Regions from separate parts of the Pantoea stewartii genome, predicted to be linked through region 3. Evidence: predicted binding sites of a transcription regulator. Region 3 holds the regulator's gene; each other region holds the start of a gene.

Region 1 (5,374 bases), 1.6 Mb from region 3:
GATGGCTTTTCGCAGCGTCAGCCGGTTTATCAGCTTTACTATCTCCTGAACCGGGCCAACGTGTTTGGCGGCAACTGGCTGGGCGCGGCGCAGTTTGCCGTGGGCCAGTTGCTGGATGACGATGCACGGGCAGCCGGTCAGGTGAAACCGGCCTGATCGTTTAGAGAAAACCAAGCAGAGAAAGCAGAAAGTAACCGGCGATGGCAATCACCAGCGGCAGGATGTAGAGCGGGAAAATCTGCAGAAAAATGGTGTGGCGCGGGACCCGTACCTTTTCTTCCAGCTGCTGCCGGGTCCGGCCATCGCTGCCTTTTGCCTGCTCAAGAATCATCTGATCTTCAATCCCTTCCCGCACATGGCGCACCTGACGTCCCATGCGCGCACCGGACGCTTCCAGCGCCAGCCCGACAAAAATCAAAATATAGATAAACCAGAAGCCCAGATTCATCTGTCCATTGAACTCGGGCACCGGTGAGTTTTGCCAGAACACATTCAGAAACGGCGTATTAAAGCGAATCATATCCACCATGACATGAATGAAATCCAGCATCACGGCATCAATACCGGGTTTCTTTTCACTGTGCTTAAACAAAAAGCTCAGCAGTGAAATGATGGTAGACAGCAACGCGAGTAAAAAAATCACCCAGCCAGCGACACGCTTAAGGATGGCAATGCGGCCAGCCTGTTGATAGGTCATGATATCTCCTGAACCCAAAATCCCATTTGCTTCAGTCTACCTGCCCTTGCAGAATTTTCCCAAAAAAAAGAGCGGTCTGCGCCCGTTTCGCCTCATCTGCGCACCAACCCTGTGTTCATGCTAAGGTAGCCTGAACTTTTTAAGGAGCGACACATGTCTTACCACCGCCCTGTTTTTGCAGCTTTATTTGATATGGATGGATTGTTGATTGATTCTGAACCTCTCTGGGATCAGGCTGAAATGGACATCTTCTCAACCCTGAATATCGATTTGACCCGACGCCACGAATTACCTGATACGCTCGGATTACGTATCGATCAGACGGTGCGCATGTGGTACGAAACGTTGCCCTGGTCGGGACCGAGTCAGGAAGCGGTCACACAGCGTATCATCACCCGTGCAATGGAACTGATTGCGATAAACCGCCCGCTTCTGCCCGGCGTTGAGTCCGCCCTCTCATTGTGCAAACAGCACGGCCTTAAGACCGGCCTGGTTTCCGCATCGCCCCGCTTCATGCTGGAACAGGTACTGGCGATGTTTAACCTGAAGCACTATTTTGATGTGCTGTCTTCCGCCGAACATCTGCCCTACAGCAAGCCGCATCCGCAGGTCTACCTCAACGCCGCCGAGGCGCTGGGCATTGATCCGCTTCACTGCGTCGCGCTGGAAGATTCGGTGAACGGCATGGTAGCAAGCAAAGCCGCACGAATGCGATCAATTGTGATTCCGGCAGCCAGCCATCAGGATGATGCCCGCTGGGCGCTTGCCGACGTGAAGCTGAGCAGCCTGACGCAGTTAACGCGGGAGCATTTGCAGGCTTAACCGCAAAGGCGCTGTAACCTGTTGCATCCCCTTAAAAAATTAACGCTTCGTTACAGCGTCACAGGTTCTCATTTACTGGATAAATTCCTATACTGGATGCATTGACAGTTTCTTTTGCAGCCAGGTTTATCATGACGGCCGAAGGCCATATCTTTTTTGCTGTTGCCAGCGCCATTTTTGCGAAACGGGCCGAGCTCACCCCGGTGATGGCTCAGGCGGACTGGTGGCATTTAATTCCCGCCAGCCTGCTGACCTGCCTGCTGCCTGACATCGATCATCCTAAGTCATTGCTGGGCCAGCGCCTGCGCTGGTTGTCGCATCCCATTGCCCGGGCATTTGGTCATCGCGGGTTCACCCACAGCCTGCTTGCCGTCGCGGCTGGCCTGTGGCTGTTTCAGATTAACGTGCCGAAAAGCTGGCCGGTGCCCGCCGATGTTCTGCAGGGCATGACGCTGGGTTACCTGAGCCACATTGTGGCCGATATGCTCACTCCGGCCGGCGTTCCTCTGCTCTGGCCCTGTCGCTGGCGTTTTCGTCTGCCCATTCTGAACAGCCAAAAAGGCAATCAACTGGAGCGCGCTCTGTGCCTGTGCCTGATGGCTTACGCGCTGTGGTTCCCGCCAGGGATGCCTGCGTTTGGCGAAAATGGCTGGCCCACTCAGGTATTTGATACCTTGCAAAACGGCGTCAGCCGCCTCCTGTCCGGGCATTCCGGCTCCTGAGCCACTGGCCGCTCAAGCAACGTTATAAGCTATTCCATTTGGATATAAGATCGCACTAAATTCACCTGATACCATTTCCGGACACCTGTATGAACAATAACTACTTTTGCTTTCCTTACCAGGGGAATGCTGCATGATTCGGAGTTTCTATGGATATCCCTTTAACGCTTAATATCATTGCCTTTGTGGTGCTGCTGCTTCTGCTGTCACGCCTGAGCCGCGCCAACTGGAGTCTGTCAAAAAAAGTGCTGGTCGGGTTAGTGTTTGGCGTCGCGTTTGGCCTGGCGCTGCAGTTTATTTACGGCAGTAACAGCGATACGGTCAAAGCGTCAATTGGCTGGTTTAACGTGGTCGGTAACGGCTATGTCCAGCTGTTGCAGATGATCGTGATGCCGCTGGTCTTTGTCTCAATTCTGAGCGCGGTGGCGCGCCTGCATAACGCCTCTTCGCTGGGCAAAATCAGTTTCCTGACCATTGGGGTGCTGCTGTTTACGACCGCGATTGCGGCGCTGGTCGGGGTTTTCGTGACCGGGCTGTTCCATCTTAATGCAACCGGCCTGGTACAGGGTGCCCAGGAAACGGCGCGTCTGAGCGCCATCCAGAATAACTATGTAGGCAAAGTGGCCGATCTGACGGCGCCGCAGCTTATCCTGTCCTTTATCCCGAAAAACCCCTTTGCCGATTTAACCGGTGCCAGCCCCACCTCGATTATCAGTGTCGTCATCTTCGCAGCCTTTTTAGGCGTGGCGGCCCTGCACCTGCTTAAAGATGACGAAGTGAAAGGGCAGCGTGTCCTGACGGCGATCGATACGCTGCAGTCATGGGTGATGAAGCTGGTGCGCCTGATCATGAAACTGACGCCTTACGGCGTGCTGGCGCTGATGACTAAAGTGGTTGCCGGATCGAACCTGCAGGACATCATTAAGCTGGGTAGCTTCGTGGTCGCATCCTATCTGGGCCTGGGCATTATGTTTGTGGTACACGGTCTGCTGCTGTCCGTAAATGGCATCAACCCTATGCGCTTTTTCCGCAAAGTCTGGCCCGTGCTGACCTTTGCCTTCACCAGCCGCTCCAGTGCCGCCAGCATTCCGCTGAACGTGGAAGCGCAAACCCGTCGTCTGGGCGTGCCGGAATCCATTGCCAGTTTCTCGGCGTCGTTTGGCGCTACGATCGGGCAGAACGGTTGTGCCGGTCTTTATCCGACCATGCTGGCCGTGATGGTAGCGCCGACAGTGGGCATTAACCCGTTTGATCCGCTGTGGATTGCCACTCTGGTGGGCATTGTGACGTTGAGCTCAGCGGGCGTTGCCGGTGTCGGCGGTGGCGCGACTTTCGCGGCGTTAATCGTGCTGCCCGCGATGGGCCTGCCCGTCACGCTGGTCGCACTGCTGATTTCGATCGAGCCGTTGATCGATATGGGCAGAACCGCGTTGAACGTGAATGGTGCAATGACCGCAGGTTCCCTGACCAGTCGCTGGCTGGGCCTGACAGACCGACGCGTTCTTGAGCAAGACGAACACCGTGAATTAGAGCACAGCTAATCACAGCTGACCTGGCACCCGGTGCCAGGTCTTCTCCCTTTTCCCTGCCTGTTTCTCCTTATTTCCCCTCTCTCTTTACATTCACGTTAAGGAAACGTTAAGCGTGGTAAAGGGGCAATAATACGTGCGCTTTCTGCTTGTTTTTGGACGCTAAAAGGAGAATTCTGCAGCGAGTCACAGCAGGAGAATGCACATGAAAACGGTTATCGCTTCATTCCTCGCGTTAGCGATGATTACGCCCAGCGCAGTGTTTGCGCGCCCCGGCGACTGGGGGCCCGGCCCTCACTGGTACCGGCCCGGCCCAGGCTGGCATGGTCCTGCGCCACGCTGGCATGGTCCTGACCATTTCCACGTTCTGCCACTGGCGGCAACGGCGGTTCTGATTGGGGGATTAACCTACTATTTGCTGAATGGCAGTTATTATCAGCGACACGGTGATGAGTACGTGGTTGTTGAGCCGCCTGCTCCGACCTATGTCAGCAGCGTCGGCGGTATGCGGGTGCTGGATTTTAATGGCCGACGGTTCTACGTGCAGGACGGGCATTACTATCAGCGGGAGATTAACGGCAGCTACGTTGAAGTGCCGCGTCCGGCTGGACTGTAGAGATAAAAAAACGGCTCGCCATAAGCGAGCCGTTTTTTCAGGTCAGCAAAAATTTACTGCTTAACCTGCGGATCGGTATCGTATTCAGCACAGCTCTGGAAGCCGTAGTTCATCACGCGACCCATATCGTTATAGCTCACGAAGTAAGTCTGTGCTTTACCGTCACGCTCGCCAATCACATAGGTCTGACAGGTACCGCGCGCATGCACCATGGTGATTTCAGTTGAAGCAGGGCCAGCAATCTGACGGACCTGCTGGCGGGTCATGCCTTTTTTGACGTCCTTAACCACTGGCTTAGTCACGTAGCTTTCCGCACGATCGTAAGTCGTACAACCAGAGAGCGCAGCCAGCGTCAGCGCTGCAGCGATACATCCCATCACTTTATTCATCTTGTTGTTCCTCATTTTTTGTCCATGTGGTGAAAAGCCTGGAACATAAAACGGTTTTTATCAAGTTAATGACAGACTTAAACTCAATCTGTCTCGCGGGATTTGTTAAAATGCGCCGGAACAGACCAGGCATGCTGGCTCACTGCACCATTGCGTGTTGGCCAGTGCCGTTTTTACAGGCACAAAAGACGCGCTGAATGCACTTTTGTGACAACGTCACTTAAACATTATCATCAGAGGCCAAATGACGCTTTCCTCACCCAACCGGCTGGTTTACGCCATCACCCTGGGATTACTGGCTGCGCTGGGACCGTTGTGCATCGATCTGTATCTGCCCGCCCTGCCGCAGTTAGCCAGTGACCTGGCTACGCCAACGTCTACCGCACAGCTCAGCCTTACCGCTGGCCTGCTGGGACTGGGCGCCGGTCAGCTTCTGTTTGGTCCCATGAGCGACAAATTTGGTCGTCTGCGCCCTCTGACCCTGTCACTGACGTTGTTGTTTATCGCGTCGCTGGGCTGCGCCCTTGCCCAGACTATCGATCAACTGTTACTGGCTCGTCTGTTTCAGGGATTAGCGGGAGCGGGCGGTGCGGTGCTGT
Region 2 (5,374 bases), 1.1 Mb from region 3:
TCATGATGCCGATGCGCGGCTTCGGAATCGCATAGCCAAGCATCTCTTCCACTTCTGCCCCGGCACGCTGAATCAGCCGTTTGGCCTCGTCGATCTCATCAATGTGGCTGATCATCGGCAGTAAGATGCTCAGGTTGCCGGAGGCGGCATTCGCACGCAGCATCGCGCGCACCTGCACCAGAAAAATTTCCGGTTGATCGAGCGTCAATCGAATCCCGCGCCAGCCCAGACACGGGTTCTCCTCGCTAATCGGCATGTAAGGCAGTTGTTTATCGGCCCCGATATCCAGCGTACGCAGCGTAACGGGCTTGTCGTGAAAGAGCTGTAACATGCCCTGATACTGTGCCACCTGCTCTTCTTCTGACGGGAATCCGCTTTGCAGCATAAACGGGATTTCCGTGCGGTAAAGACCGATGCCGTCAACCCAACTGCCCTGCGTTTGCTCATGCTCCGGGCTCAGTCCCGCATTAAGCATCACCTGTATGCGCTGACCGCTTCTCAGTTCTGCCGGTCTGTCTACACCGCCTTCAGCCATCTTGCTGAGGGCATTTTCTTCATTGATTAACCGCTGGTACTCCTGCACGATCACCGGTTCAGGGTCGATCAGCAGTTCACCACGATAGCCATCGACAATCAGCAGGCGCTTATTGAGCTGGCCGGGCTGAATGTCTGCGCCCATCACCGTGGGGATCCCCATGGCGCGGGTCAGGATCGCGGCGTGCGAATTCGCGGCGCCGTCACGCACCACAATACCGGCCAGGCGATCATGCGGGATCTCGGCGAGCGTTGTCGCTGTCAGCTCATCGGCTACCAATACAAAGCGTTCGGGCCAGGCGTTGACGCCCACCAGGGAATCATCAAGGTGGAACAGCAACCGCTGTCCAAGCACCCGCAGATCGCCCGCGCGCTCTTTCAGATAGCTATCCGTCAGGCTGGCAAACTGCGCGGCAAACTTTTCAATCACGGTTTTGACTGCCCACTCGGCCACGGATCCGCGTTCGATCTCGTCGAAGAGATCTTTTTTCAGGCGGGCATCCGTTAACAGGTGCGAGTAGAGATCGAAGATTGCCGCGCTTTCTTTCTGCGCGCTGGCAGAAAAGCGTTTACTGAAGCGACGAAACTCACTGGCGGCTTCGCTCATCGCCAGTGACAAGCGCTCACGTTCGCGCAGTGGATCCAGCGTGGAGGCCGCGGAGACCTGATCGAGCAGGGGTTGAGTTTCATCCACCCAGCCCGGCGCAACCGCCACACCCGGTGCGGCCGCGATGGCGCGAACACGGGCCTGGCGATACTGACCAAACAGCTGGCTCAGCTGCGATTGTGACAGCAGGGCCGCTAGCTGGGTGGCGAGCGTAACCAGAAAAGACTCTTCGCTTTCGTCGAACTGGCGATGCTCGCGCTGCTGCACCACCAGCACACCCAGAAGCTGGCGGCGACTGATGATGGGCACACCAAGGAAAGAGCGATAGCGTTCTTCCTTAACGGAGGGGATGTATTTAAAGCTCGGATGGCTCTGCGCATCAGCCAGGTTGATAGGCTCGGCCAGGCGACCGACCAGGCCCACAATCCCTTCATCAAACGCCAGTTTCACCGTCAGGCCACGCGGTTTTTTCAGACCGCGCGTCGCCATCAGGTAATAACAGCGATGATCGTGATCGGCCAGATAAACGGAACAGACTTCCGTTTCCATAGCCAGACAGATCTCATTAACCAGGATGTCGAGTGCTTCGTTCAGACGGGGCGCACTCGCCACCTTTTCAACAATTTCTCGCAACTGAGTGAGCATAAAGGGCGTGGCCTATCCTCTTTTACGTCGATGGGCAGGATGATTTCGCTGCACCGCACTCTCCTGCATGGACATGACAACGCCTGCAAACTCCTTCATCACCCGACGGTACACATCGCGTTTAAAAGAGACAACCTGACGTACCGGATACCAAAAGCTCACCCAGCGCCAGCCGTCGAATTCCGGCGTGCTACTGTGTTGCACATTAATATCTGCATCACTGCACATCAACTGCAGAAGAAACCACTTTTGTTTCTGACCAATACAAACCGGTTTTGTGTCCCAACGCACCAAACGTTTTGGCAATTTGTAGCGCAACCAGTTACGGGTAGATGCAAGTATTCGGACATCCTTTCTGTGTAACCCTACTTCTTCGAACAATTCGCGATACATCGCCTGTTCTGCGGTTTCACCGGGATTGATGCCTCCCTGAGGAAATTGCCAGGAGTGCTGTCCAAAGCGCCTGGCCCATAACACTTGTCCCTGCCTGTTACAAATTACGATACCAACATTCGGGCGGTAGCCATCATCATCGATCACTGGACTACCTCAAAAGCTAAATTTGAATGGTCTGATTGTTTCACACTCCTTACAGGCGGTAAACCACTGGATTCACGGGCAATGGGGACCGTAATCTCGGGATAACTCACAGAAGAATGCAAAGTTATAAACAAAGCACCGAGAAAATATCGATCTTATTCACGTTTTCTGTGGATAGCTTTGTGTAGAACACGGGAGTTAACTGAATAACCCGTTGGGAGGAATCTGAATACGCTTTACTGTCATTCTGAAATAGCTATTGAAATATAAGACTATTTCTCTGCTGAGGTTTGAATAAATTCGTCTGAGTGACATTGTATAATGTCCTGTCGCTGACAATTGGCTAAATATCCACCACCCGGCTTTTTATCCACAGATATCGGTTCAAGCTTGCAGCAAACCGGCTAATTTTTGCTAAAAAACAGCAAAGTCAAGGCTGTAAATCGAACCAGTAACCCGTCTGATGCCAGGTTATCCCATCTTTCTGTGGATAACTGGTCATAAGATCCTGTTCATTGTTGATAGCAAGTTGGGATAACCTGACCCGTCGTTAACAGCATGAAGCGGTGCATTCTTAAAAAAGCACTATGTTTCATGTTATTATGCGCACCTTACCCTGCTCATTCCTGTGGAAAACCTGACAGGCCGCAGGGCGCTTATTTTTTAACCACATCGGGTTACGCATATGATCACTCTTCCAGAGCCACCTGAAAACGAATCGGTACTGTTCGCGCGGGCGCAGGCACTGGCAGGTTTACCTTTACACTGTCTGGCAGAACAGGCCGGCATTCCAACGCCAGCCAATCTGAAGCGCGATAAAGGCTGGGTGGGCATGCTGCTGGAATGGCATTTGGGGGCCAGCGCAGGCAGTAAAGCCGAGCAGGATTTTGCGCATCTGGGCATTGAGTTGAAAACCATCCCTGTCGATCGTGAAGGCAAACCGCTGGAAACCACATTTGTCTGCGTTGCACCGCTGACCGGTAACAGCGGCGTGACATGGGAAAACAGTCATGTTCGCCATAAGCTGGCTCGCGTACTATGGATGCCGGTTGAGGGTGAGCGTGATATTCCCCCTGGCGAGCGCCGGGTAGGCGCACCCTTGCTGTGGAGCCCGACGGCACAAGAAGAAGACATGCTGCGTCAGGACTGGGAAGAACTTATGGATATGATTGTCCTGGGTCAGGTGGAACGTATTACTGCCCGTCATGGTGCCTGGCTGCAAATTCGTCCCAAAGCGGCTAACAGCCGGGCCCTGACCGAAGGGATCGGCGAACAGGGACAGCCCATTATGACGTTACCGCGCGGGTTTTATCTCAAGAAAAGCTTTACCGCCCCGCTGCTTGCCCGCCATTTTCTTCTCTGAATCCCCTTTCCCCAGGCCATGCACTATTTAAATGTGAGTTCGACAGATTAGGTGCGTATAATCTTCGTTTACTTTTCGTTTAGGATACGAGTGCAGGTATGTTCGAGTGGATTTCCGATCCTAACGCCTGGCTGGCGTTGGGCACCCTGACCATTCTGGAAGTGGTTCTGGGCATTGATAACATTATCTTTTTGTCATTAGTGGTGGCAAAACTGCCTAAACATCAGCAGGCCCGCGCACGGCGCATTGGTCTGATGGGCGCGATGCTGATGCGGCTGGGACTGCTGGCCTCGATTGCCTGGGTAGCAAAACTGACCAATCCCCTGTTTACCCTTATGGATCATCCGTTCTCCGCACGCGATCTTATTCTGCTGTTTGGTGGCTTATTTCTGCTCTGGAAATCCAGCATGGAAATCCATGAAACTATCGAAGGTGAGGAAACCGAACACAAATCCAATGTGCATTCGTTCCTGGGAGCGATTGTGCAGATTATGTTGCTCGACATTATTTTCAGCCTCGACTCGGTTATTACAGCCGTCGGCCTTTCAGACCATCTGTTTATTATGATGGCCGCCGTGGTGATTGCCGTCTTAATGATGATGTTTGCGGCACGCAGTATTGGCGAATTTGTTGACCGTCATCCGTCGGTCAAAATGCTGGCGCTTTCTTTCCTGATTTTGGTGGGTTTCACCCTCATTCTGGAGAGTTTCGGCGTGCATGTACCAAAAGGTTACATTTATTTTGCCATGTTCTTCTCGATGGCCGTTGAGTGCCTTAACCTGATGCGCAGTAAGAAAAAAGTCAGCTAGCGTTGTCAAGGGCGGCGGCCTGCCGCCCACCTATTTTCAGATTGATACGATTAACCCAATCGGTAAAAGGATTTATTACTACACTTTTTTACAGTGGACGCGTTGCGAGGATAAGCACAATGAAAGGGCTGAGTAAGATTATATTGGCGGCCGTTGCCGCAGTGACATTAGGTGGTTGTAGTTCTGATTATGTGATGGCGACAAAAGACGGTCGCATGATTATGACGGAAGGCAAACCGAGCATTGATAAGGAGACCGGACTGGTACAGTACACCGATCAGTCAGGCCATACGGTACAGATTAACAGTGATGAAGTATCAACCATCATTGAGCGTTAAATGCGAAACGAGCAGGCCTGTCGACCTTTCCCTCTCCGGCAGGCTGTTTCTCCTTGTTGTTTCCCTTTCTTAGCCGCTACGCCTCGCGCTATAGTCCCTTAAGACACAATATCCATCCTCAGAGAAAAGGAAGCCGGCAATGCATTATCACCGTATCCCCCATAGCACGCTGGAAGTGAGTCAGCTTGGATTGGGCACCATGACGTTTGGTGAGCAAAACAGCGAAGCCGACGCCCACGCGCAACTGGATCTTGCGATCAGTTCCGGCATCAACCTGATCGATACTGCCGAAATGTATCCGGTGCCGCCTCGCCCGGAAACCCAGGGCCTGACCGAAAAGTACATTGGCAGTTGGTTAAAAAAGACCGGCAGCCGCGATAAAATCATTCTCGCCAGTAAAGTCGCAGGGCCGACCCGCGGCAACGATGCCTCCATTCGCCCTAATATGGCGCTGGATCGTAAGAACATTCGCGAAGCGCTGGATGCCAGCCTGAAGCGCCTGAATACCGATTATATCGACCTGTACCAGCTGCACTGG
Region 3 (5,374 bases):
TGGGCAACGGCGATACCATAATCGGTATTTAGCGCAGCCAGCCCGTTCGCGCTGGAGCCCAGCAAGTTTTGTACATTAGGCAGACCAAATACACCGCCAGGAATACCGGCAAACGTTCCGTCAGCCACGCCTTGTAAAATAACGATATCGCCTTCTTTTACATTCGCGCGGACATGCGCCGTACCATAGGCTTTGGTGACAAAGGCAAAAGGCAGCGTTTCATTCGGAACGGTGACTGCAATCGCGACACCTGCTGTCGCGTTGGCTTTGTTACCGCGTAAATCTCTGAGCGTATTGGCCAGATCCCCTGACGCAGCCTGTATCTCAGGAATACGGCGCAGCAGCTCTAACGTCGAGGCATTATCAAACAGATCCTGATAGCGATTTACCGTGTCAGTAATGTTATCGATCTTATCGACCATTTTGTCTTTATCAGTAATTTGCGCGCCCGCACTGGGAAAAATGATGCTGACGTTGTCATCGGGCTTCGCTTTGGTCATTAACGCCGGGTTAGCTAAAACGGCAGACCCGTAGGTAGAGGACGCCACGCCCGTTCCCCCCATTGCATCGTTACGGGCATCGTACCAGGTTCCCGCGGCCAGCGCGGATGATGAAAAAACCAGAGCATTAAACACTGCAGGGAAAACCAGAACGGAACGTGGGACGGTTAATTTTGCCATTTGCTTATCATCACCTGAAAAATTGCCGTTAAAACATTAACGACCGAATAGTTTGTTAGCCCCATTGTGGAGGATGGCTAACGCTTTATTGCTGTGAATTCAGAGTAAATAGTGGCGCAATTCCATTGATTGATTATTTTTCGATCCGTTATGTCTGGTTACCGTCCAAAAAGCGTTAACAGAAGGAGGCCGGGACCAGCACTTTATTAAGAACTTTTAAACATTAGTTCTTAACTCAGTGAGATGTAAAGCAAAAGGAAAAAATATTTACAAACATTCTGACATATATTGGCATCGCAGACGGGCGCAAAGTCGTAAGGAACAGATAAGCACGGATAAAGGGAGGAGGTGCAGACAGGCAAGGTGCATCGTACGTATCATTAATGTGATAAGATAACATCACCTGTCAAACGGAGAAATTCCATGTCAACCATGACGCCAGAGCAAATCATGACCCAGGCTGAGAAACTGTGTTTACAGCGCGGTGTACGCCTGACGACCCAGCGCGCAGAGGTCCTGCGGTTGATGGCCGGACAGCCAGGATCGATCAGTGCTTATGACCTGCTTGATCAGTTGCGTGTCAGTGAGCCCCAGGCCAAGCCTCCTACCGTCTACCGTGCGCTGGATTTTCTTCTTGAGCAGGGTTTTATCCACCGCGTCGAGTCCAATAACAGCTATGTGATGTGTCACCATTTCGACGCACCCGCCCATACATCGGTGATGCTGGTCTGCGATCGCTGTGCAGTGGTCACGGAAAAGCAGGCGCAGGGCGCAGAAAAAATCATCGCATCGCTGGCGCAGGAGGCAAGCTTTGTCCTACGGCATAGCGTGATAGAGGCGCACGGGTTATGTGAAAACTGTGCGGAAGTTGAAGCCTGTGAACAGCATGAACATTGTGATCATGACCATCAGGCTGACGGGAAGAAACGCAGTAAACGAAGTTAATTGCACATCCTTGTGCGGTCTGGCCGGCATGAGCGTACCGGCCCGGGTAGGAGCATCCCTGAATAACGTGATTACCAGCGGTAATCCTTGTTGTGACCTTCCCAGTCCGTTACTTCTTTCTCCGCCTGATCTTTCGCGTAGCCGTAACGTTCCTGAATTTTGCCGACCAGCTGATCGCGTTTACCTTCAATGACTTGCATGTCATCATCGGTCAGCTTGCCCCATTTCTCTTTCATTTTTCCTTTGAACTGTTTCCAGTTTCCACTCGCTTCGTCTTTATTCATTGCAGACCTCCACGTCATCCTTCGATTTCGTTTTATTTTGCCATCAGGAAAAATTACGATATAAAGCGCTGTTTAATAGCGCCATTCAAAGATAATTGTAGTAGCTAATTTCAGTTTTGCCGGAAAAAATGAAAATTTTATGTATCCTGCGTCATATTTCAGGCAAGTTGCTCAGGCGCTAAACCAGGTGCCATTGCGCCAGTGCCTGCGCCAGACCAGCCAAAGTGACAGGCCGCGAAGCGCCAGAAAAACGGCTATCGCCAGCCATAAACCGTGATTACCGATAAAAGGCACGGTTAACAGCGTCAGGAAATAGCCCAGTGCGGCAATCGCCATACTGTTGCGCATTTCTCTTCCGCGCGTCGCACCAATAAACATGCCATCCAGCAGATAGCACCAGACGCCAACCAGCGGCATGACAACCTGCCACGGCAGAAAACGGTCAGCCGCCTGTTGAAGTGCGGGAATCGATGTCAGGAGAGCCACGATCTGATAGCCACAAACAGCATAGACCAGGGAGAAAAACAGCGCGACTGACAGGGCCTGACGGCAGGCAGCAATCCATACCAGTTGCAACCTGCTGCCGTCTTTTGCGCCGTGTGCCTCACCAGCAAAGGCTTCGACGGCGTAAGCAAAGCCATCCAGCGCATAGGCGGTAAACGTCATGAACATCAGCAGGATGGCATTTACCGCCACCACATCAGGTCCGATACGCGTTCCCAGCACGGTCAGAGAGGCAAAGCAAAGCTGTAACAGTAAGGTACGCAGCAGGATATCGCGATTCAGGCGAAGCAGGCGGTGGATATCGCCACGCCAGCTATGGACCAGACTGTGCAGCGTGATGCCGCGCAGCGCCAGCACGCGCCAGACCATAAGTGCCCCGACCAGCAACGTCGCATATTCCGCGATAGCCGTCGCGGCTGCAGCCCCGGCTACGCCCCAGTGCAGCCCCAGCACCAGCCAGAGGTCCAGCAGAATATTGATAACGTTGCCCACCACCAGCAGGATGACCGGCGCTCTGGCATACTGTACGCCCAGCAGCCAGCCCAGAATCACCAGGTTAGCCAGCATGGCGGGCGCACTGAGCCAGCGAATATGGATAAACAGCGCAGCCTGCTTAAGCACGGCGGCCTCTCCGCCGATAAAGCGGGTTGCTAATGCCGTAACAGGATGACGCAGGGCAATAAACAGGCTGCCGGCCAGTAAGGCAATGATCAGGGGCTGTGCCAATGCGCGCGCCAGCGCCGTTTTATCGCCCGCGCCAAACGCCTGAGCCGTCAGGCCTGTCGTACTCATCCGCAGAAAAAGCAGCAGCATGAAGATGAAACTGGTAACGGTCGTCCCGACCGCAACGCCGCCCAGATAAACCGGGCTGTCGAGATGGCCAATAACGGCTGTATCGACTAAGCCGAGCAGAGGAACGGTGATATTTGACAGGATCATGGGCAGCGCCAGCCGCCACAGTTTTTTATCGGTAGCTGTCAGGAAGCGCATGTAACGTCCGTGCAATGCGCCGCTGGTGTTACAGATGAACCCACAGCGGCAAAACAGGGGCAGACTGGGTAACGTCAAGGTTGACGTAAAGAGCCAACCTTAAGAAGAGTTACAACCACTCACCGTTACGTACGATGCCAACCGCCAGACCTTCAACCGTCAGCGACTGCGCACGTGTATCGACAATGATAGGCTCAAAATCCGTATTTTCAGGTAACAGATGCACCACTGATCCCTGTTTTTTCCAGCGCTTCACAGTGACTTCGTCGTCAATGCGCGCTACCACCACCTGACCATTACGCACTTCCTGCGTTTTATGCACGGCCAGCAAATCACCATCCATGATGCCAATGTCTTTCATTGACATGCCGCTAACGCGCAGCAGGAAATCGGCAGAGGGCTTGAACATGTCTGGATCCACTTTGTAGTGGGTTTCGATATGTTCCTGGGCCAGCAACGGCTCACCCGCCGCAACGCGCCCAATGAGTGGCAGGCCATCTGAAGGTTCTTCTTCCATTAACAAACGGATACCGCGGGACGCACCAGAGACGATTTCAATCACGCCTTTACGCGACAGCGCTTTCAGATGCTCTTCTGCCGCGTTAGGTGAGCGGAAGCCCAGTTGCGCAGCAATTTCTGCACGCGTAGGCGGCATGCCCGTTTGATTAATGTGGTCGCGAATCAAGTCGTAGACCTGTTGCTGCCTGCTGGTTAATGCTTTCATCCCGCCCCCTGGTTGTTTATACAGTCGCTGTGAGTATATACAGGTATTGGTGAAATGGAAACCAAAAGTCAGGCCAAAATCAGTAATTTGACGGGAGATGGAATGCTTATCGCAAATGCGACCAAAGTAGCGTTCCCCAAACGAACAGGGCCAGTACTATTGCCAGCAAAACAGCGGCCGATCCCATATCTTTGGCACGGCCGGCAAGAGGGTGACGTTCCTGCCCTGTGCGGTCCACCACCGCTTCGATGGCGCTGTTCAGAACTTCAACAATCATCACCAGCATGACCGCGCCAATCATCAGGATGCGCGAAATAGTATCGACATCCAGCCAGCAGGCCAGGATAATTGCCGCCAGTGAAATTACGGCTTCCTGGCGGAAGGCAGCTTCATGCTGCCAGGCGGCGCGAAGACCTTGCCATGAGTAGCCAGCCGCTTTCACAATCCGGGTAATGCCGGTGACATTATTTGTCATGATAAAGGAACTCTTTTCAAAGGATTGACGTCAATACCGGGCAGCGCACAATTGTCGCTGTCACAGATTTTTGCTGCGCGTTCTGATATGCTTGCGCCGCTTTGCTAACAAGAGGCTTCATGTTGTCTATGTCAGGTTGGCGTAAAATTTTCTATAAATTGCTGAACTTACCCCTTTCATTTCTGGTAAAGAGTAAGGCCATTCCGGCTGATCCCGTGTCCGAACATGGGCTGGATCCTACCCGGCCTATTATGTATGTCCTGCCTTATGATTCAAAGGCCGATCTCCTGACTTTACGCGCGCAGTGCATCCGGCACGATCTGCCTGATCCGCTTATTCCGCTGGAGATAGACGGCGCCCTGTTGCCGCGTCATGTCTTTATTAATGACGGTCCGCGTGTGTTCCCCTATTTTGTGCCCAGCCTTGAATCGGTCAAAATCTTCCACGAATATCTTGATCTGCACCGCAGCAACCCTGAACTTGATGTTCAGATGTTACCGGTTTCAGTCATGTTTGGCCGTGCGCCGGGTCGGGAAGTCCAGGGCGACGATCATCCGCCTCATTTGCGGCTCCTTAACGGCATTCAAAAATTCTTTGCCGTTCTCTGGCATGGCCGCGACAGTTTTGTGCGTTTTTCGCCCACGGTCTCCCTGCGTCGTATGGCGACCGAACACGGTACCGACAAGTCGATTGCGCAGAAGCTGGCTCGCGTAGCGCGCATCCATTTTGCCCGTCAGCGCCTGGCTGCGGTGGGACCGCGCCTGCCGGCTCG
Region 4 (5,374 bases), 1.2 Mb from region 3:
GCAGCCAGAGCAGGGGCTGAGCGAGGAGCGCACGGAGTGAAAGCACCAGCGTTCCGCCATTGGCACGATGGATCAGACCAGGTTCCAGCTGAATACGATCTTTATGTACCCGGACACAGCCAAACAGCTGCTCCTGCTCAATCCAGTCGGCAAAATGCACACCACCCTGGCTGGTAAAAGGACGCTGACTGTCAGTGGGCGGCTGCAACGTGACGTTGTCGGCCAGGATATGATAATCCCCGCCCGCCAGGGACGAAGCGGTGCCCATTACGCGCTGTGCCGCACTGGCGATCAGCGAGAGATAATCGCGGTTTTCCTGGCTGCGAACCAGCAGCAAAGGAAAACCCTGACTCTGATGGTGCAAGTGGGCCAGCGCATTCAGCAATCGGGGCTGCACCGTTGCTAAAGCATCGGTTTCTTCATCAGCAATTCGGGAGAAAACGGATTGATATTGCGCGCTATCCGGCTGTAAGGTTTGCCACGTGAGTTGAGTGCTGGTCAAAATAATCGCATTTGTCTGTTTTGAGAAAAGCGAGATTATACAGGATTCACTGTGCTTAAGCACTGCGGAGTTCAATCAGAAGTTGTGACACTGACGACATGTTTTTCGTTGCTGCATCCAGTAAAAAAGCTGTTATTCTTAGTTCGTTACGTGATCACGATGAGATTCCGATGAAATACCAGCAGCTCGAAAATCTTGAATGTGGATGGAAGTGGAAATACCTGGTGAAAAAACATCGGGAAGGTGAACTGGTCACGCGTCACCTTGAACTCAGCGCGGCACAGGCGGCAGTCGATAAGCTGTTAATGATGGAGAATAATCCCGTCGACGTTAACGACTGGATTAGCCAACACATTCATCCCGAACTGGACAACCGGCTTAAACAAACGATCCGTGCGCGGCGAAAACGGCATTTCAATGCCGAGCATCAGCACACACGAAAAAAATCCATCGATCTGGAATATCTGGTCTGGCAGCGGCTGGCCGGCCTGGCGCAACGGCGCAACTGCACCCTGTCTGAAACGATTGTGCAGCTAATTGAAGATGCCGAACGCAAAGAAAAGTACGCCAGCCAGATGTCGACGCTGAAGCAGGATTTGCAGGCTATACTGGGCAAGTCGGATACTGACAACGGGTAGTTTACGGAGCAATATTCAGGCCTGCTCCGGATTAAAGGACAAAAAAAACCCCGCATGCGCGGGGTTTTTTATCACGTATAACTTAAGCCTGAGGCTGAGTTACCACGTCTTTGATACCTTTAACGTCGATTTCTACACGACGGTCTGGCGCCAGGCAGTCGATCAGGGCTTTACGGCCTTTCACGCTGTCACAGGTGTTGCCAGTCACTGGGTTAGATTCACCCATGCCGCGAGCAGAGATCTTGTTAGCAGGGATACCTTTAGATACCAGGTAATCTACTACAGACTGAGCACGTTTCTCAGACAGTTTCTGGTTGTACTGCTCTGAACCGATGCGATCGGTGAAGCCCAGAACAACGACTGAACCGTCTTTAGGATCCATTGAGCTCAGCTGGCTGTACAGCTGATCCAGAGCCTGCTGACCTTCTGGCTTCAGAGTTGACTTGTTGAAGGTGAACAGAACGTCTGATTTCAGAGTAAAGCGCTTAGTCTGAACAACTGGCGCTGGTGCTGGTGCTGGAGCCGGAGCTGGCGCAGCAACATCATCCTGACCGAAACGGTAAGAAACACCCAGGCTCAGCATGCCGTTGTCTGGACGAGCACCAACGGTCTGTGCGTCACCGATGTTGTTCACCCACTGGTAATCCAGACGGGTTGCCCAGTTTTTGGTCAGAGCATACTCAACACCAACCGCTGCCAGTGGAGAAACACCGGTGTCGTGGTCGCTGATGCGGTTGCCGCCAACTACTTGCTGGGTAGAATCTGCACGCCATACCATACCACCCAGGCGGGTATAAACGTCGAGATCGTCAGCGATTGGGTAGCTCAGTTTAGCAGCCAGTTGGATGCCCTGTGCTTTGAAAGCGCCGTTAACCTGGTTGCCTTTGTTAGGCATACGGCCTAACCAGTCATAACCCAGCTCGAAACCCAGGTATGGGTTAGCCTGGTAACCGGCGAATGCGCCAGCACCCAGTTGGCTTTCGTGAGTTGGGCCGTCGTTATTTTGGTAACCGTGACCGTAGTAGCCAGTGTCGTGATACTGAGACCAGCCCAGTTTAGCACCGGTGTACCAGGTGTTATCTTTAGGGGCGGCCTGCGCTACGGTAGCGAAGCCAGCCAGTGCCACTGCAATTGCGATAGCTGTCTTTTTCATTTTGCGCCTCGTTATCATCCAAATAGGCAATGAGCATAAAGGTTGCTCTTGGTTTAATCCTTCGCCGGGTCAAAACGCTCGCTTATGACTCTACCGCAAAAAACGGAGGTTATTGAGCACCCTGGCGAGATAAAGTCTACAACGAGATTGGAAACTTACAAGTGTGATGTGAGGCACTTATGTAAAAAAACAGTGTTTTATACATAAATTCTAACAATTTAGGGTGAACTTCTGTGATGGGGGTAACCCGCAAAATGGGGGCTAAGCCATTGTCATTACTGGCAGGAGCAGAATCAGTGTCTTAGCCCAACGCGAGAGAAAAAATTTCTTGAGATAAATCTCATTTTTTACTTAATGAAACAAATCAGACTGAATTTTTAGCCGACTTTCTGGTCTGACTGGCGTTTTAGGGGACTCACCCGAGCGCAGGATGAGTCCTAACGCTTCACCTTCAGCCGCAGCGAGCTCCAGTTCCCGACGCTCATCTTCATCCAGATCGTAGGGAATCCAGGCTAAAACGACACTGTAATTTCCCGTACGCAGGGCCTTAATCATGGCCTCGACGGCGTTGTAACGTTCAGCGTCGGCGATATGCATACTTTTCTCCAGGGGCAAGCCTGCTTCCTGCATCCAGACCCGACTCAACTTATGCGCAGGTGTTAACCAAAGCTGCCAGCGGGATTGCTGGCTCAGTTGCTGAAGCAACGGTAACAGCAGCATCTGCATCATTCCCGGTTTTTCGCTATAGCGCAATTCAGTAATCCAGCCGCTCTGAGAAGCGGGGTCAGAAGGCGAAGCGTAACGGTGAGTCGGGCATACATTACGGGGATGTTGGGTGCGCATAAATTAATCACTCAGCAGTTGACTGTATGGATATACAGTAATGACATCCTGGATAAAGATCAACCTGAATTTCTGAAAATGCCTCGCAAAATTCGCATAATGTTGACGCCAAAGTGATTTATTCATTGAACCTGCAACTGAATTTTCTTATCTTCTAACCGACTGAATAGTAACGTTTTTAACAGGTTTTTGTTACAAGGAGGTGATGATATGAAGAAAGAACAGCGGGTCGTTTTGCGATCAAAACAACAACTGGCACCTTTAGGTAATGTCGAATCCCGTACTCAGTTTGGCGGTTACGCCTTAGCTGTTGAGCGCGTCGTGTTTGCCTTGATAAAAGACGATCAGCTTTATCTGCGCGCCAGCGAAGCCCTGCGGGAATATGTGGCTAAACGCCCCTTGGAGCCGCTTATTTTTCGCAAACGCGGTATGCCGGTCAGCCTGAATTATTTCAGGGTCGATGAAAATTTATGGTGTGACCCGGAGCATCTGGTTGCGCTCTCAGCGGCCTCACTACAGACCGCCCGTCGGGAACAGGATGACCGACAAGGCCGGGTGCGTTTAAAAGATCTGCCTAATGTCAGCTTACGGCTGGAAATGATGTTGCATGAGATAGGCATTTGCAGCGTTAAACACCTGCACGAGGTCGGCGCCAGGGCGTGCTGGTTAAAACTAAAACGTTATAACCAGCACCTAGGTTTCAAAACCTTGCTGGCGCTTCAGGGTGCTATTTCGGGCCATCATGAAGCCGCTCTCCCGCCAACGGTTAAAGCGGAGCTGGGTGAATGGTACCAGGCTGCGCTCAAAACAGTGGAAGAGGCGAAGAAAGGGCCTTAGTGAGAACCTAAAGCACGCCGCAGGCGAGCGATTTCCGGCAGCAAGGCAACCAGTAACCCCAGTTGCTGCAGTACCAGCGGCGTAGGCGAATCAGACCCGGCGGTAAACCGGGTAAGGCGTTGTTCCAGTTCCCGACGCATTTCCTCAGCCCGGCTGTCACTGACGATGTCGGTTTGCAGCACATCTTCGACATAGCACACCGTGTCGTCGAGAAGTGCCAGCAGCGCTGGATCAGTGACTTTATCGCGGTGCGCCCCCAGCGCGGAGATATAGCTGAGCAACGAGTGGTTCAGGCAAAGTAGCTGAAAGGCCGATTCCCGCAGCTTAGGGTTGGTACGGGTTTCACTGCTCATGTTCGACACGACGGAGGCCAGTTCCGCGTCAGCATTGTGTGCATCGCGGCGGGCAATACGGTAAGCGAGGCGATTATCTTTGCCCTGATGGTATTGTTCCATAATGGCATCCAGATAACGGCAATTGGCATTGAGTGTGCGCGTCGCCACCGCCGGAAGCTGGCGAAAACGCCAGTCTGGCCAGATAAAGGTGACGGCCAGCCAGGCCAGCGCACAGCCCAGTAACGTGTCCACTACCCGGGGCAGGGCCACCTCAAAGCCTTCGCCTAACAAATTAAAACAGAACAACACCAGCAGAGTAATGAACAAGGTTGCATGAGCATACTGCACCTGACGAAACGCAAAGAACATGACGCCCGTGACCACAATCAAGACCAGTTGGCCTTCAATGGAAGGGACCAGCCAGAGCAGGGGCAGTCCAAGCGCAATGCCCGCGAGCGTGCCGCCAATGCGTAGCGCCAGTCGGCGTTGGGTTGCGCTATAGTTAGGCTGGCAAACAAACAGACTGGTCAGCAGGATCCAGTAGCCGCGCTCCAGCCCGGTAATCTGAATAAATCCGTATCCCACACACATCACAACCGACATGCGTACGGCGTGGCGAAACAGGGCAGAGGCCGGACTCAGGTGAAGGCTGAGGCGCAGTTTAATATCACTCCAGCCACTCAGTTCTTCGCGTGACAGCAGGTTGTCGCTGTGCTGCGGATCAACTGCCTGCGCCTGCTCGGTTTCGATTGAGGCCAGTTGTGCATCGATGGCCTGCAGGTTGCGAAGCAGCCAAAGCAGTGCACCGGTATGGGCGGCATCCGGCTCGCTCTGTGCCAGCCGGTGAATCGCATTTTCCAGACGTTCAAAAACACGCTCAAAGCGGCCATCATGTTCCCAGCGTTCGCGCAGCAGAATCGCCCGGGCAAGCTGGCGACAGGCCTGTGCCTGCATATTCAGTAAACGCTGAAAGCGAAACAGGATCTCGTTGTAACGCCAGTCGCCACGCAGAAGATGGTACTGCAGATGCGAAGAGCTGGCGCGTTCATGGATATCCTGAGCCACG

What was found. The regulator LexA, encoded in region 3, represses DNA repair genes until DNA is damaged. The targets are predictions, from matches to a motif close to TNCTGTATGTACATACAGNA.
Region 1: the regulator LexA is predicted to act here: its motif matches at 1,610-1,629, upstream of G5574_RS00595 (metal-dependent hydrolase).
Region 2: the regulator LexA is predicted to act here: its motif matches at 2,761-2,780, upstream of mutH (DNA mismatch repair endonuclease MutH).
Region 4: the regulator LexA is predicted to act here: its motif matches at 3,157-3,176, upstream of sulA (SOS-induced cell division inhibitor SulA).

Annotation. Positions count from the first base shown of each region.
Region 1 is NZ_CP049115.1:135,024-140,397, reverse strand. Features, by position in the region: gene G5574_RS00610 (fructosamine kinase family protein) at 1-156, shown strand, start outside; gene G5574_RS00605 (YniB family protein) at 161-697, opposite strand; gene hxpB (hexitol phosphatase HxpB) at 851-1,519, shown strand; gene G5574_RS00595 (metal-dependent hydrolase) at 1,651-2,241, shown strand; gene G5574_RS00590 (L-cystine transporter) at 2,391-3,782, shown strand; gene G5574_RS00585 (DUF6515 family protein) at 3,976-4,386, shown strand; gene osmE (osmotically-inducible lipoprotein OsmE) at 4,440-4,775, opposite strand; gene G5574_RS00575 (multidrug effflux MFS transporter) at 5,020-5,374, shown strand, end outside.
Region 2 is NZ_CP049115.1:1,986,032-1,991,405, forward strand. Features, by position in the region: gene ptsP (phosphoenolpyruvate--protein phosphotransferase) at 1-1,786, opposite strand, end outside; gene rppH (RNA pyrophosphohydrolase) at 1,799-2,326, opposite strand; gene mutH (DNA mismatch repair endonuclease MutH) at 3,012-3,689, shown strand; gene G5574_RS09385 (TerC family protein) at 3,788-4,498, shown strand; gene G5574_RS09390 (YgdI/YgdR family lipoprotein) at 4,618-4,836, shown strand; gene G5574_RS09395 (NADP(H)-dependent aldo-keto reductase) at 4,976-5,374, shown strand, end outside.
Region 3 is NZ_CP049115.1:3,114,320-3,119,693, reverse strand. Features, by position in the region: gene G5574_RS14780 (conjugal transfer protein TraF) at 1-680, opposite strand, end outside; gene zur (zinc uptake transcriptional repressor Zur) at 1,104-1,625, shown strand; gene G5574_RS14770 (CsbD family protein) at 1,697-1,909, opposite strand; gene dinF (MATE family efflux transporter DinF) at 2,081-3,403, opposite strand; gene lexA (transcriptional repressor LexA) at 3,513-4,127, opposite strand; gene G5574_RS14755 (diacylglycerol kinase) at 4,234-4,602, opposite strand; gene plsB (glycerol-3-phosphate 1-O-acyltransferase PlsB) at 4,731-5,374, shown strand, end outside.
Region 4 is NZ_CP049115.1:4,343,068-4,348,441, forward strand. Features, by position in the region: gene G5574_RS20455 (AAA family ATPase) at 1-577, opposite strand, end outside; gene matP (macrodomain Ter protein MatP) at 673-1,140, shown strand; gene ompA (porin OmpA) at 1,223-2,293, opposite strand; gene sulA (SOS-induced cell division inhibitor SulA) at 2,645-3,136, opposite strand; gene G5574_RS20475 (TfoX/Sxy family DNA transformation protein) at 3,347-3,973, shown strand; gene yccS (YccS family putative transporter) at 3,970-5,374, opposite strand, start outside.